DNA from 2 places in the Pseudoalteromonas sp. 19-MNA-CIBAN-0066 genome. Region 2 is predicted to be linked to the other one. Evidence: predicted binding sites of a transcription regulator. Region 2 holds the regulator's gene; the other holds the start of a gene.
What was found. The regulator FliA, encoded in region 2, starts transcription of late flagellar genes. The targets are predictions, from matches to a motif close to CTAAAGNTNNNNNNNNNNNNGCCGATA.

Region 1: a site for FliA is predicted at 5,885-5,911, ahead of pomA (flagellar motor protein PomA). Genes of this name have one in related genera too.

Annotation. Positions count from the first base shown of each region.
Region 1 is NZ_JBEONZ010000020.1:21,900-29,295, reverse strand. Features, by position in the region: gene AAEZ18_RS12170 (diguanylate cyclase domain-containing protein) at 1-2,517, shown strand, start outside; gene dxs (1-deoxy-D-xylulose-5-phosphate synthase) at 2,588-4,450, opposite strand; gene ispA ((2E,6E)-farnesyl diphosphate synthase) at 4,563-5,450, opposite strand; gene AAEZ18_RS12155 (exodeoxyribonuclease VII small subunit) at 5,453-5,695, opposite strand; gene pomA (flagellar motor protein PomA) at 5,964-6,731, shown strand; gene AAEZ18_RS12145 (flagellar motor protein MotB) at 6,734-7,396, shown strand, end outside.
Region 2 is NZ_JBEONZ010000001.1:255,265-262,660, reverse strand. Features, by position in the region: gene AAEZ18_RS01215 (protein-glutamate methylesterase/protein-glutamine glutaminase) at 1-913, opposite strand, end outside; gene AAEZ18_RS01210 (chemotaxis protein CheA) at 965-3,142, opposite strand; gene AAEZ18_RS01205 (protein phosphatase CheZ) at 3,158-3,919, opposite strand; gene cheY (chemotaxis response regulator CheY) at 3,935-4,318, opposite strand; gene AAEZ18_RS01195 (RNA polymerase sigma factor FliA) at 4,359-5,069, opposite strand; gene AAEZ18_RS01190 (MinD/ParA family ATP-binding protein) at 5,096-5,956, opposite strand; gene flhF (flagellar biosynthesis GTPase FlhF) at 5,949-7,396, opposite strand, start outside.

The DNA of each region.
Region 1 (7,396 bases), on a different contig from region 2:
CTGCGCCTGACAAAAAGCGCTGCCGACTTTTCTAAATTACGCTTAGAGCTTACTGCCAAAGTGTCATTACCCGACAGCTTAGCGCAAACCATAGTGCACGATCTCTCTTTTTTAAATGGTAATTTATATTTAGCCTCTGAGTTGGGTGCTTATTTTTTAGATTTAGATGACGAACTACGTTCTTTCCCACTGCCTAATGTGAATAACTCTGCAGTTTATAAATTTATGAGCGACACCAATGGTGGCTTATGGGTATCTACTTATGGGCGTTTATTATTTCGTGGCAAGTCAGGTGATTGGCAATGGGTTGAGCCAAGTCAGTTAGATCAAAGTATTTGGTTTGCTGACATGTTTCGCGATGATCAAAATAATGTTTGGCTAGCCAGTTTTAGTGAAGGTTTATGGCTTGCTCACGAAGGCCGTATTGAACGTCACTCGGCAATTTCTAAAATGACTGAAACGGTAATGGCGATTAGTAAATCACCCGATGACAAACTGTGGATTGCTAACAAAAGCGGTGTTGGTTACTTTGATACCAATAAAAACTTTATTAATATAATAAACAGTAGCAAGTATGGGCATGCCTCGGTGCATGATTTACAGTTTGATGGCGATCGGCTTTATATTGCTACTGGGCGTGGGTTATTCTTTTATGAAGACGACACTCTTTACAGCTTTCCTGGGCGCGTATTAAACGACAACCCGGTATTTGCGATTAGCTCAGCTACCCGAGGCGGATTTTGGATTGGTACCGGCCGAGGATTGTATAGACTCAATTATAGTGGTTTAAGACCCTTTGCTTATAATGCATTTTTAGGCAGTAAGTTTATTACTTTTGTATTAGATGCCCCAAATTTTGGCATTATTGGTACTAGTAAAGGTGCGTATTACTTTACAGACCGAGGAATAGAAAAAATAGGTGACCAAACTACCTTAGAAAGTGCTTATGTAACCAGTATTTTGCATATAGATGGAGTTGGGATATTAGTTGGTTCGTTAAACGATGGCTTGTTCTATCGTAGTGGACAAGGACAATGGCAGCAGTTAGATGCGGCAAATGGCTTACCTTATGGTTCTATTTTTAGCTTAAAGTACGATGAAAAATTAAAAAGAATATGGGTAAGCACCATGAAAGGTGTTTATCGGATGCCGGTAGATCAATTTAAAACGCAGATCCAAAGCTTAAAAGTTGAAGAAGTTATTTCCTCGTTCGACCGCCAACTCGATGGTAAAGCCAGCCAATGTTGTAATGGCTTAGGGCATGACGCGGTTGTTGATATGAACAATTCTATTTGGTATCCCAGTTTACAAGGTGTAGTTGAAATACCTAAAAGCGTTGAGTTGTTTGGTTTACGTGGTTTAAAACCTAAAATAGAAACATTAACTACACCATTACGTAGTTTAACCACTGCTGCATTAGGTAATAAACCGCGATTAAAAATAGACGAGCGCGATGTTACTTTAAAATACACAGCCATAGATTATTACGCGCCAAATAGTATTGAGTTTAGGTATAAATTAAATGGTTTAGATACTGACTGGCGATACGCGAATACTCGCCGCGAAGCTATTTATACCAACCTTCCAGCCGGTTCTTTTTTGTTTCAGTTAGAAACAAAACGCCAAGGCGAGGATTGGAACATAGCCCAATCTGTTGATTACGCTTTTGTAGTACCTGAGCGTTTTGACGAAACAATTTACTTTAGATTACTGATCACCAGTGGTTTTGTTTTATTGTTTTATTTAGTGTTTTGGGTATTTAGAGCGCAAGAGCGCCGTAAACAAGAAGTGTTAGAAGGGTTGATCACTGATCGTACCTTAGAGCTTCGCCAAGCAAACGATAAGCTTAATAAAGTTAACTCACAGCTTAAGCTAGTGAGCCATTCAGATGAGCTTACAGGGTTACGTAGTCGCCGCTTTTTGTTCGACCAACTACCTAAAGATATTGAACATTTTCAGCGTAACTCACAATCACTGCAAGCGCAGGGCAAGTCGCTAGTATTATTAATTATAAACTTAGACAACTTTAGCCGTATTAACGATGCGTATGGGCCAATTGCCGGAGATAGTTGTTTGCAGCAAATGGCGGTATTACTTAATTCGCGTACTCAGGGCTCAGATTATGTGGCACGTTGGAGCGGCGATGAGTTTTTACTTTTATTACGTGACTTTAAATGTAACTTAATTGACAGCTATGTGTCGGATCTTTGCCAAGGAATTTCCGAACATGCATTTCAATTGCCAAACGGTAAAAGCACTCATATTTCAGCCTCAATTGGTTGGTCGTTTTATCCGCTACCATTATTAGGTGGCCAAGTTATTAGCTGGGAAACCTCGATTAATTTAGCTGATATTGCACTGCATCAAGTTAAAAAACGCGGTGGCGATGGGGTCGCTAATATTACCTTTGATGAGCAGTTAGATGCGTTTGAGTTTGAGCAAAACCCTAATGTTGAACAGCAAATAGGCTTGCTACAAGCCAATGGTTTAGCTGATATTAAAGTATGGATGCGATAAGTAACTAATATTTAGATATTAAAAAAGGAGCCTAGGCTCCTTTTTTAATATGCTTTAAATGAGTAGGAGGTTAATTAATAAACGCTTTTATAGCAGTTAATATTCCTTGCTCGCCTAAGCCCATTTCGTCGTGCATTTCGTCTTGTGTACCGTGCTTAATAAATTCATCAGGGATACCTAAGTTAAGAATGCTAACCTGTGCTTTTTGCGTTGCTAAATACTCATTAACCGCAGAGCCAGCACCGCCAGAAATTGCATTGTCTTCAAGCGTTACTATTACATTGTGGCTGTTTATTAACTCATCGAGTAACGCAGTATCAAGCGGTTTAATAAAGCGCATATTAACTAAAGTCGCATTGAGTTCATCAGCTGCTAGTTGCGCGTTTTCAAGTAATGTACCAAATGACAATATAGCCACTTTAGCACCTTGCTTAACAACATCGGCTTTACCAATTTCAAGTAATTGCATATTAGTTGCAATTTCTGCCGTACCAGCACTACCACGCGGATAACGCACAGCAACAGGGCAATTTGCTTGATAACCAGTATATAACATGTGGCGACACTCATTTGTATCGCTTGGCGCCATAATGACCATATTTGGAATGCAGCGCATAAAGCTTAAATCGTACGCACCTTGATGTGTTTCGCCGTCTGCGCCAACAATACCAGCACGGTCAATAGCGAATAACACAGGTAAGTTTTGCAGCGCTACATCGTGAATTAGCTGATCGTACGCACGTTGTAAAAAGCTTGAGTAAATTGCGACAACGGGTTTTAAGCCTTCACAAGCAAAACCAGCGGCTAGGGTTACAGCGTGCTGCTCGGCAATCGCAACATCAAAATACTGATCAGGATGCTCTTTTGAAAAACGCACCATGCCAGAGCCTTCGCGCATAGCCGGTGTTATCGCCATAAGCTTGCTGTCTTGCTTTGCTATGTCGCATAACCAGTCGCCAAATACATTAGAAAATGTAGCCGCACCGGGTTTTGATTTAGGTAAACTTGATGTATTAGGATCAAACTTAGGTACGCCGTGATAGCCAATAGGGTCGGCTTCAGCGGGTTTATACCCTTTGCCTTTTTGGGTTTTTATATGCAGTAATTGCGGGCCTTTTAAGTTACGCATATTACGCAGCGTATCTACTAACATGTTTACATCATGGCCATCAATTGGGCCAATATAATTTAGGCCTAATTCTTCAAAGAAGGTACCAGGGATCATCATCCCTTTAATATGCTCTTCCATTTTACTGGCAAGTTGCTTAACTGGTGGCACACCCGAGAGTAGTTTTTTACTACCTTCGCGAATGTTAGTATAAAAGCTACCCGATAAAATACGGGCAAAGTGATTTGTTAACGCGCCAACGTTTTCAGAAATCGACATTTCGTTGTCATTTAAAATGATCAACATATCTGATTTTACATCACCTAAGTGGTTCATGGCTTCAAAAGCCATGCCTGCTGTAATAGCACCATCGCCTATAACGGCAACCGTTTTGCGTCCTTTACCTTCTTTTTGCGCAGCAATAGACATGCCCAGCGCAGCTGAAATAGAGGTACTAGAATGGCCCACACTAAACGTATCGTATTGGCTTTCTTCGCGAAATGGGAAAGGGTGCAAGCCATCTTTTTTACGAATGGTGTGCATTAAATCGCGACGCCCGGTGAGTATTTTGTGTGGGTAAGCTTGGTGGCCTACATCCCATACAAGGCGATCATCTGGGGTGTTATACACATAATGTAGTGCCACAGTGAGCTCTACGGTACCTAAACCAGACGCTAAATGCCCGCTACTTTGCGATACCGAGTTGAGTAAGTAGTCACGCAACTCATGGCTAAATGCAGGAAGCTTATCTTGTGCTAAGTCTCGCAAGTGGGCTGGTTCGTTAACCAAATTAAGTAATGGATACTTGCTGCTATCAAGTGTCATGGTTTTATATATGTCCTTCGCTAACATCAACTAACTGTGCAAACGCGTTGTTTGAGTTATTTGATGTTCAGTAATAATTTTAGTGCTAAGTTGCAATACGTTTAAGCCGTGTTTAGTGGTCACGTTCAATTAAATAGTTAGCTAGTGACGCTAAAGCACTGGTATCGGCGTCTATATTTGCTAACGCTGCATGGGCTTGTTGTATTAAGTTTTGCGCTTTTTCTTTAGCGCCTAGCATACCTAATAAAGCGGGATATGTCGCTTTATTCGCAGCGATATCTGACCCTTGAGGCTTACCTAAAGTAACGGTATCGCCTTCTACGTCTAAAATATCGTCATGTACTTGAAATGCAAGCCCTATGGCATAGCCAAAAGTGGCTAAATTTTCTAACGTGTTTTGACTAACATTGTTCGAGCACAAAGCCCCCAGTGTAATTGCACAGCTTATTAGCGCACCGGTTTTTAACTTATGAATACGCTCAAGTTCAGCCACGGTTATTACTTTATCAGTAGCTGCAATATCAAGCCCTTGGCCTGCCACCATACCTTGTAACCCAGAGGCATGTGCCAGTTCAGCAATCATTTTAACTTGAGCTTGAGCACTACAGTTAAAATTATGCTTGGCGATTAACTCAAATGCTAAAGCTTGCAGTGCATCACCGGCTAAAATTGCGTGTGCTTCGCCGTACACGATATGACAGGTTGGGCGTCCGCGACGTAATTCATCATCATCCATAGCTGGTAAGTCATCGTGAACTAACGAGTAGCTATGAATACATTCTATAGCTGCAGCAAGTACGTCTAAATCTTGTTTATCTGCGCCGAGCATTTTACCCGTTGCGTAAACCAAAAAAGGACGCAATCTTTTGCCGCCATTCATTAAACTATAATGGGTGGCGGCTTTTATGGTCTCGTCAGTATTAAGCGATTGGTCAAAATAAAGGTTAAGAGTATTGGCTACATCAGTTTGAGCATGTGTAATAAGTTCTTTAATAGTCACGGCTATTCCATATCATTATCAAAGTCGGTTAATACAGACTTCTCATCTTTGCCCATTAAAATAGCCACCTTTTGCTCAGCTTGTTGCAACTTACTAGACGATGCGCCTGCTAAAGCAATGCCACGCTCAAACTGTTTTAATGACTGCTCAAGCGATAAATCACCTTGTTCCATTTCACTAACGATTGTTGTTAATTCTTCTAGTGCTTGCTCGAAACTTAAGTTTTCAGGTTTTTTAGTCGCCATCTTTATTTCAACTTACATAATAAATTTAGAAGTCAATTTTAGGGGGAATGCTAAACTAGGTCAAAGGATGAAATGGTTTTTTCGTTAATAAACGTTTTATGTTTTAAAAAATTGATAATTAGATAGATAACACAAGTTGATCTAGAATAGTGCTTAATCCAGCTTTTTATGTTTATCTATAAAAAATGGCTTAAGCAATTCAGTATCTTGCCGATAAACAATTAATAACAAACGTTTGCATATAAAAGCAAAAACCTTTGGAGGGAATGTGGATTTAGCAACCATTATTGGGATCCTTGGCGCAATTGGCTTAATTGTCATGTCCATGTTTATGAGTAGTAGCGGTGAAATGGCTATGTTTTACAACACGCCCTCTGTTGTAATCGTATTTGGCGGTTCATTATTTATCGTTTTATCAAACTTTACTATGTCACAGTTTTTTGGCATAGGTAAGGTGGTTACCAAAGCGTTTATGTTTAAGCTTGAGTCGCCAGAAGAGTTAATCGAAAAAGCAGTTGAACTTGCAGATTCAGCACGTAAAGGCGGGTTTTTAGCACTTGAAGAGGCAGAAATACCGAATCCATTTATGCGCAAAGGCGTTGACATGCTAGTAGATGGCCACGACGCAGACGTAGTGCGGGCCACACTGCAAAAAGATATTTCATTAACTACAGCACGGCATGAGTCGGGTGCTACTTTATTTAAATCTTTGGGTGATATAGCCCCAGCAATGGGAATGATAGGCACCTTAATAGGCTTAGTTGCGATGTTATCTAATATGGATGATCCTAAAGCAATTGGTCCGGCTATGGCGGTGGCATTGTTAACCACATTATACGGCGCATTTTTAGCTAACGTAGTCGCTATTCCTATTCAAACAAAATTGGAGCTGCGTAAAGACGAAGAGGCAATGAATCAACGTTTAATTTTAGATGCGGTTTTAGGTATTCAAGATGGTCAAAATCCAAAAGTAATAGAAGGTATTTTGAAAAACTATCTAGCTGAATCAAAACGTAAAGTAAACACTGAGGATTAACTATGTCTGATCAAGAGTGCAAGTGCCCACCCCCAGGTTTACCTGCGTGGATGGGGACATTCGCAGATTTAATGTCGCTATTAATGTGCTTTTTTGTGCTCTTGCTTGCGTTTTCTGAAATGGATGTACTTAAATTTAAACAAATTGCCGGTTCGATGAAATTTGCATTTGGTGTACAAAATAAAATAGAAGTTAAAGATATTCCCAAAGGCACATCAGTTATTGCTATGGAGTTTACTCCGGGCAAGCCAGAGCCTACCCCAATTGAAACAATTCAACAGCAAACGGTAGAAATGACCCAGCAAATGTTAGAGTTTCAGGCAGGTGATGAAAGCTCAGCAGGCGGAAGGCAAGAGCAGCGGGGCGATAAACGTGGTGGCGAGTCGCGTAGTACTTCCAAAGAGCAAGCATCGGAGCAAGCAATTTCAGCGGCCGATCAACAGCAAACAAACGACTTAGTTAAAAAAATCGCTCAGCAATTAGAAAAACAAATAATTGATGGTGCCATAGAGCTTGAATCATTAGGGCAGCAAATAATTATTCGTATTCGTGAAAATGGCTCTTTCCCTTCGGGTAGTGCATTTTTACAACCTAAGTTTAAACCCATTATTCAAGAAATTGGCGTGCTATTAAAAGATGTGCCTGGAGAAATTACCGTGTCTGGG
Region 2 (7,396 bases):
GTTTGTAACTAATGCGCTCGCTGTTATCTTCAAAAACTCGTAGTGTTCTACTTGCCCCACGACCATCAATCATCATTTGCTGGCCACCCGGTGCTAAGTAAGCCACACCTGCTTGCAGTCGATCTCCTTGCTGCGCTTCTTTTACCTGAATTTTACACAAACTATTTAAGCGTGCCGCAAAAGCCGGAGTAAACGCAGCAGGCATATGCTGAATTAATAATATAGGGTGCGGAAAGTTAGCAGGAAGCTGAGTTAATATAGTTTGCAGCGCAACAGGTCCACCGGTTGATGTGCCAATTGCAACTAGTTGATAGTGCTTGCCACTCGTGCGCTTTGTTACTATTGCACTGCGACTAGTTACTGCCGAATTATTAAAGCTTCGCTCTGGTTGTACTACTGTTGTTGCTGTTTTATTTGTTTGTGCAAACCTTGCTGCTAATGCGCTTGGCGCTGAAGTAGGTGTAAATAAAGGTTTGTTTATACTGGAGGGGCTAGGGCTAGCAACACGTCTAATACGTTGGCGGCCAATTTCTTTTACTTTGCTTTGCAGCAGCTTAATGGCATCTTCGTTATTGCGAGCAATGTCTTCAAATTTTTTCGGTAAAAAATCCATAGCACCAGCATCAAGTGCATCTAAAGTTGCAGTTGCACCGGAGCGAGTTAACGAAGAAAACATTAAAATTGGCGTCGGGTTACTGGCCATAATTTCTTTTACAGCACTTATACCATCCAACACCGGCATTTCTACATCCATAGTGATCATATCAGGACGTAAACTAGCTGCTTTTTCTACAGCATCTCGGCCATTTACGGCAAAGCCAATTACTTCAATCTCGCTATCTAATTCAAGAATCTCACTCACTCGACGGCGAAAAAAGCTCGAATCATCAACAACTAAAACTTTAACGGCCATTTTGCTCTCTTATTTTTATTGTGTAGACGTATAAAGTATACGTCTACTTTATTATTTACCTGCGTAGTGTTTTAACATACTCGGTACATCTAATATAAGTGCAATACCACCATCCGAAGTAATAGTGGCACCTGCCATTCCAGGCGTACCTTGTAATAAAGCGTCTAACGGCTTAATAACCACTTCTTCTTGACCAATTAACGAATCAACCACAAAGCCAACTTGTTGTGTACCTATTTGCACAATAACCACATGCCCTTGCGCTTTACGGCTTGTACGATCGGCACCTTTCACTAGCCAATGCTCTAAATAAAATAAAGGCACTGCCTTTTTACGAACAATAATAGTTAACTGACCATCAACCACATTCGTTTTAGTAAGGTCTAAGTTAAATATTTCACTTACCCCTGCTAATGGTAGTGCAAATGTTTGCTCACTCACTACCACCATTAAGGTAGGTAAAATAGCCAAAGTTAACGGTACTTTAATTTCAAGTATAGTGCCCACACCTAGTTCTGACTCTATGCTAACCGAGCCATTTAACTGGGTGATTTTAGTTTTAACCACATCCATGCCAACACCACGACCAGAAATATCAGATATTGCTTCTTTGGTAGAAAACCCTGGCGCAAATATCAGATTGTAAGCTTCGGTGTTAGACAAACGGCTTGCTTGCTCTTGATCAAGCACACCTTTTTTAATTGCTATTTGTTTTAGTTTTTCAGCATCCATACCTGCGCCATCATCTTTAATGGTAAGCAAAATATGATCCCCCTGCTGCGAAGCAGAAAGCGTAACGGTACCTGTTCTCGGTTTACCCGCAGCTTCACGATCATCTGGCATTTCTATACCATGATCAACCGAGTTACGTACTAAATGCACTAATGGATCGGCCAGTGCCTCAACTAGGTTTTTATCTAAATCGGTTTCTTCGCCAACCAGCAATAAATTAATATCTTTATTTAAGGTACGTGCTAAGTCGCGAACAACACGCGGAAAACGGCCAAATACTTTTTTGATTGGCTGCATTCGCGTTTTCATTACCGCGCCTTGCAAATCAGCTGTAACAACATCTAAGTTAGATATTGCTTTACTCATAGATTCACTTTCTGAACTGGTGGCTAAACTCACTAAACGATTACGTACTAATACAAGCTCGCCCACCATATTCATAATTTGATCAAGGCGTTTAGTATCAACCCTTACTGTTGTTTCAGCTTGTGCAGGCGGCGCTTTTTTAGCAACTGGCGCAGCGGTATTGGTATTAGCACTTGCTGCTACAACAGCCGCTTGTGGCTGCTTAACTTTATCAACTGCTACTGGTGAGGCTTTAACTACAGCTGCTTTAGGAGCCGTAACTTTATTTACAGGTGCAGGTGTTGCCGCGCTTTCTTTAGATTTTGGCGCCGCTCCCTTGCCATGTAGCTCATCTAGTAAAGCTTCAAACTCATCGTCACTTATTTCATCATCGTTAGTGCTAGCAGCCGGACTTTGAGCTGCTTGAGGTTTTGGGGTTTTATTTACCGCACCAAAACTTCCCACCCCGTGAAGCTCATCTAATAAGCTATCAAATTCATCGTCGGTAATATCGCCACTTAAGTCGCTGCTATTACTTAATGACTCTTTTATTGCAGGGCCTTTACTTTTGCCATGAAGTTCATCAAGTAAGTTTTCGAATTCATCTTCGCTAATTTCATCAATATGCGCATCGTTTGCTGTAGCGTTTGTTGCTGCACTGGGTGCATCAAACAACTCATCAAATGCAAAAGGGTCATCATCTAAATTAGCATCTTGCGTTATTACTGGCGCAATAGTGTCACCACCAAGCTCTTCTTCTGTGGGGGGTAAACCTAATTTATGTAATATTTCGAGTAACTGGGGATCGGCAGGCTCTGGTTGCTCACGATTTTTTATCGTAGCAAACATTTCGTTAATAGTATCAAGTGCTTGAAGTATAACATCCATTAGCTCAGAGTTAACTGTTCGCACTTTTTGGCGCAGTAAGTCAAACACGTTTTCTGCGCCATGGCAGGCATCTACCAGCTCTGACATCGCTAAAAAGCCCGCGCCACCTTTAACAGTGTGAAAGCCTCTAAAAATAGCGTTCAATAATTCAGTATCTTCTGGGTTATTTTCCAGTTCAACTAATTGTTCAGATAAAAGCTCAAGGATTTCTCCAGCTTCAACTAAAAAATCTTGTAATATATCTTCATCGACTTCAAAGCTCATGCAGTTACTCTCCTATTAGAAGCCCAAACTTGATAAAAGATCATCAACTTCGTCTTGATCAGATACAACATCATCACGCGATTCTTTATCAATAATAGGGCCTTCTGGGCCTGCTAATGCTTGTGCGGCAATCGAGTTTTCTGTTTTTTGTTGCTCTTGGTTATCGTTTTCATCTTGTGCTGCAAACGCAGTTAACAGATGAATTAAACTTTCTTCAACTTCGCGTACCAGCTCAATAACACGGCGAATTACTTGTCCGGTTAAATCCTGATAATCTTGAGCCATTAACACATTAGTCATTAATACTTGCAACTCATCGGTTTTAAGATGCGAGCTGTTCATAAATTTATCAATGCTATGACACAATGTTTTAAATTCACCAAGTTCAAGATCGCGGCTCATTAACCGATCCCAGGTTGGCTTGATATGCGAAATATCATCAGCTAATTGCTGGGCTAAAGGCAGGCTCGCTTCAACCGCATCCATGGTTTTGTTGGCGGCGTTTTCTGTCATTTCTATGACATAGTTAAGTCGCTTTTTAGCGTCCGGAATGGCATCAGTGGTTAAATCTGTTATGCGGGTGTCAAGCTCAAAACCCTTTAAAGACTCGTGCAACTGGCGCGTTAATTTACCTACTTCTGCAAACAAATATGATTGTTCTTGAGAGGCAGTTTCTAAAATTAACTGATCAGCTTTATGTTGCTCACCGTTTTCTAAAAAAGTGACCAGCTGACGTGCTTGCTCTAAAGTAATCTGAGGCGCAGCAGGTGCTGACATAAGCCTCTCCCCTTATTAACCTAAGCGTTCGAACACTTTTTCTAATTTAGTTTTTAATGTACCCGCAGTAAATGGCTTAACAATATAACCATTAACACCTGCTTGGGCTGCTGCAATAATTTGCTCTTTCTTAGCTTCTGCAGTAACCATTAAAACCGGAAGATGCTTTAATTTGTCATCTGCGCGTATTGCTCTTAACAAGTCAATACCTTGCATGCCCGGCATATTCCAATCTGTTACTACAAAGTCAAATGATTGATTTTGCAACATAGGTAAAGCAGTTGAGCCATCATCTGCTTCTAAAACATTGGTAAACCCTAAATCACGCAATAGGTTTTTAATAATACGTCTCATCGTTGAAAAGTCATCAACAACAAGAATTTTTATGTTTTTATCCAAAACATCCTCCAGTGAGGCCTAAACCTGTATTTACTTACTTCTAATTTATCCAGTCATTGATTTTTGCTTTTAGCTTAATCATCGCCTGACCATGTATCTGACTTACACGCGACTCACTTACATCGAGTATCTGTCCAATTTCTTTTAAATTCATTTCATCGTTATAGTACAACGAAAGCACCATTGCATCTCGCTCTGGTAGGGATTTAATTGCACTTAATAAAGATTCATTAAACCTTTCATTTTTAACATTATTAAAGGGTTTGTCTAGTGCTAAATCGTGCCCAACAGGTGTTATAACATCCTCATCAATACCTAAATCTTCTATTCCCAAGATTTTACTGGAATTAACATCGGTTAAAATATGATGATATTGCTCTAGTGTAATTTCAAGCTTTTGGGCAACTTCACTGTCTGTAGGTTCACGATTCAGGCTGCTTTCTAATGCTGAAATAGCTTCTATAACCTGGCGGCTTTTACGATGTACTGAGCGAGGAGCCCAGTCTCCACGGCGCATTTCATCAAGCATAGCGCCCCGAATACGAATACCCGCAAAGGTTTCAAAACTAGCGCCTTTAGTGGCATCAAAGTTTTTTGACGCCTCTATTAATCCTATCATTCCTGATTGAATTAAATCATCGAGTTGTACACTAGGGGGTAAACGAGCAATTAAATGACATGCTACTTTTTTTACTAATGAAGCATGCTTTTCAACAATCATATTTAAATTTTGTGTTGATTCATATCCCATAGCTCTATTCACCAATGTAGTCATAGTTAGCCGTTAACGAGTTTCTCAATGAAAAATTCTAAATGCCCCGAAGGCTGGTTCGGTATTGGCCACTTTGTTATTCTTGTTGCTAATGTTTTAAAGGCAAGTGCAGCTGGAGAACTAGGAAACAGTTCAACAATTACTTTTTGACGACGTGTTGCTTTGCGCATATTTTCATCATAAGGAACGGTTGCAACCAGCTCCATTGATATATCTAAAAATCGGTCTGTAACCTTTGATAGCTTTGCAAATAACTCTTGCCCTTCGCGTAATGAACGCACCATGTTGGCAACAATTTTAAATTTATACACGCCATGTTCGCGGCTTAATACTTTGATCAGTGCATAGGCATCGGTTATTGAAGTTGGCTCGTCACATACCACAACCAAAACATCTTGTGCAGCGCGAGAAAAACTCAGCACCATATCCGATATACCGGCAGCGGTATCAACAACTAATATATCAAAATCAGTATTGAGTTCGCTAAAAGCACGAATAAGCCCAGCATGTTCTGCAGGCGACAACTCAACCATACTTTGTGAACCCGACGTCGCTGGTACTATTTTGATCCCAGCGGGGCCTTCTACTAGTATTTCATCAAGCTCACATTCGCCAGATAACACATGCGATAAATTACGCTCAACACGTAGTCCAAGCATTACATCACAATTGGCTAAACCCAAATCGGCATCAAGCACTAACACTCTATTGCCTTGCTGACCTAAAGCGATCGCAGTATTTAACGATACATTTGTTTTTCCAACGCCACCTTTACCGCCAGTGACGGCGATAACCTTAACGCCGTTATTATTATTTTTGCTCATTTTACGCAGGCCGCTTGCTTGATCTAATACTGTGTTAATCATACATCTCTACTGTGCTCGACGCCACTGATTGGTGTCGTGAATGTTGTACTTTTGTTCTCTTTAAATATAATTGCTCAGCTTTTTTCACTAGTTTTTCTGCATTTGCAACTCGAATATCTTCAGGTACTCGTTGACCATTAGTAAGATACCCTATTGGCAGGCGATTTTGAATCGCAATACTAATTATCTCGCCTAAACTTAATGATTCGTCGAGTTTAGTGAAAATACAACCGCTTAACTGTACTTTTTTAAAGTGTCTTACGGTTTCTTGTAACACATTTATTTGCGCAGTGGCACTTAATACTAAGTAATTACGAATATCCACACGCTGATTACGCATTAAGGTATTTAACTGCTCAGTTAAACGTAAATCACGTTGGCTCATACCTGCAGTGTCTATAAGTACTAAGCGCTTGTTACGTAAATGATATAACACTTCGGCCAGTTCGTTCGCATCTTTAACTTGTTTAACCCCACAGCCTATAATACGGCCATATGTTGCAAGCTGCTCGTAAGCACCAATTCTGTAAGTATCGGTAGTAATTAGCGCTACTTTATCAGCACCATATTTTTGTGCACCTAATGCCGCGAGCTTAGCCACTGTAGTGGTTTTACCCACACCGGTTGGGCCAACTAATGCGTAAACACCACCTTGGCGCAAAATTTCGTTATTCGTGGTTTGCATCTGATCTTCAACCATAGTTAACAGCGCTTTCCAGCCCTGCTGACGCGGAACATCTTCAGGTACAAAACAAGCCATTTGCTCAGCAACTTCTTTATCGATTCCCATGCCTACTAAGCGGTCAATCATGCATGCGCGCGTTGGGTCACGGCGCGCCATATCTTGCTGCATTAAACCCGACACTTGGTGCTCTAATAACTGGCGAATTGCGTTCATTTCTTCACGCATTGTGCTCATTGCTTCACTTTCGGTATTTTTAGTCGTGTGTGTTTGCGCAACTGGCGTGTCTAATTCATCAAAATCACGGTCTAGGTCATCAAAACCTAAGCTGTCAGCTTGCGTTTGTGGGCGTGCTTGCGCGGCTTCTTCACGCGCAAACATATTTGTAGGGCGTTGTTTAGCGACCGGCTCTTGATAATGTTCTGAGGTATCTATACCTGATTGCGAAAACATTGAAGCCAATTCTGCTGAACGTGGACGCGGCGACTGGCGCTCTAATAGTGCTTGTAAGCTGTCGGCTACCTTTGCTTGTGGCTCAGGTCTAGCACGCTGTGGCTCTGGTTTTACAAAGTTATGCATGCTTTGCGAGTGGGCAGAATGTGCCGTACGCTGCTGCAGCGGCGCACTTTGTTGTGGCGCGGCGGCTTTAGGGGCTGCTTTGTCATAATCAACCGCTGCGACAATTTCTACGCCGTTTGCGAGTTTTTTATTAGACATAATAACCGCATCAACACCTAGCTCATCTTTAACTTCTTTAA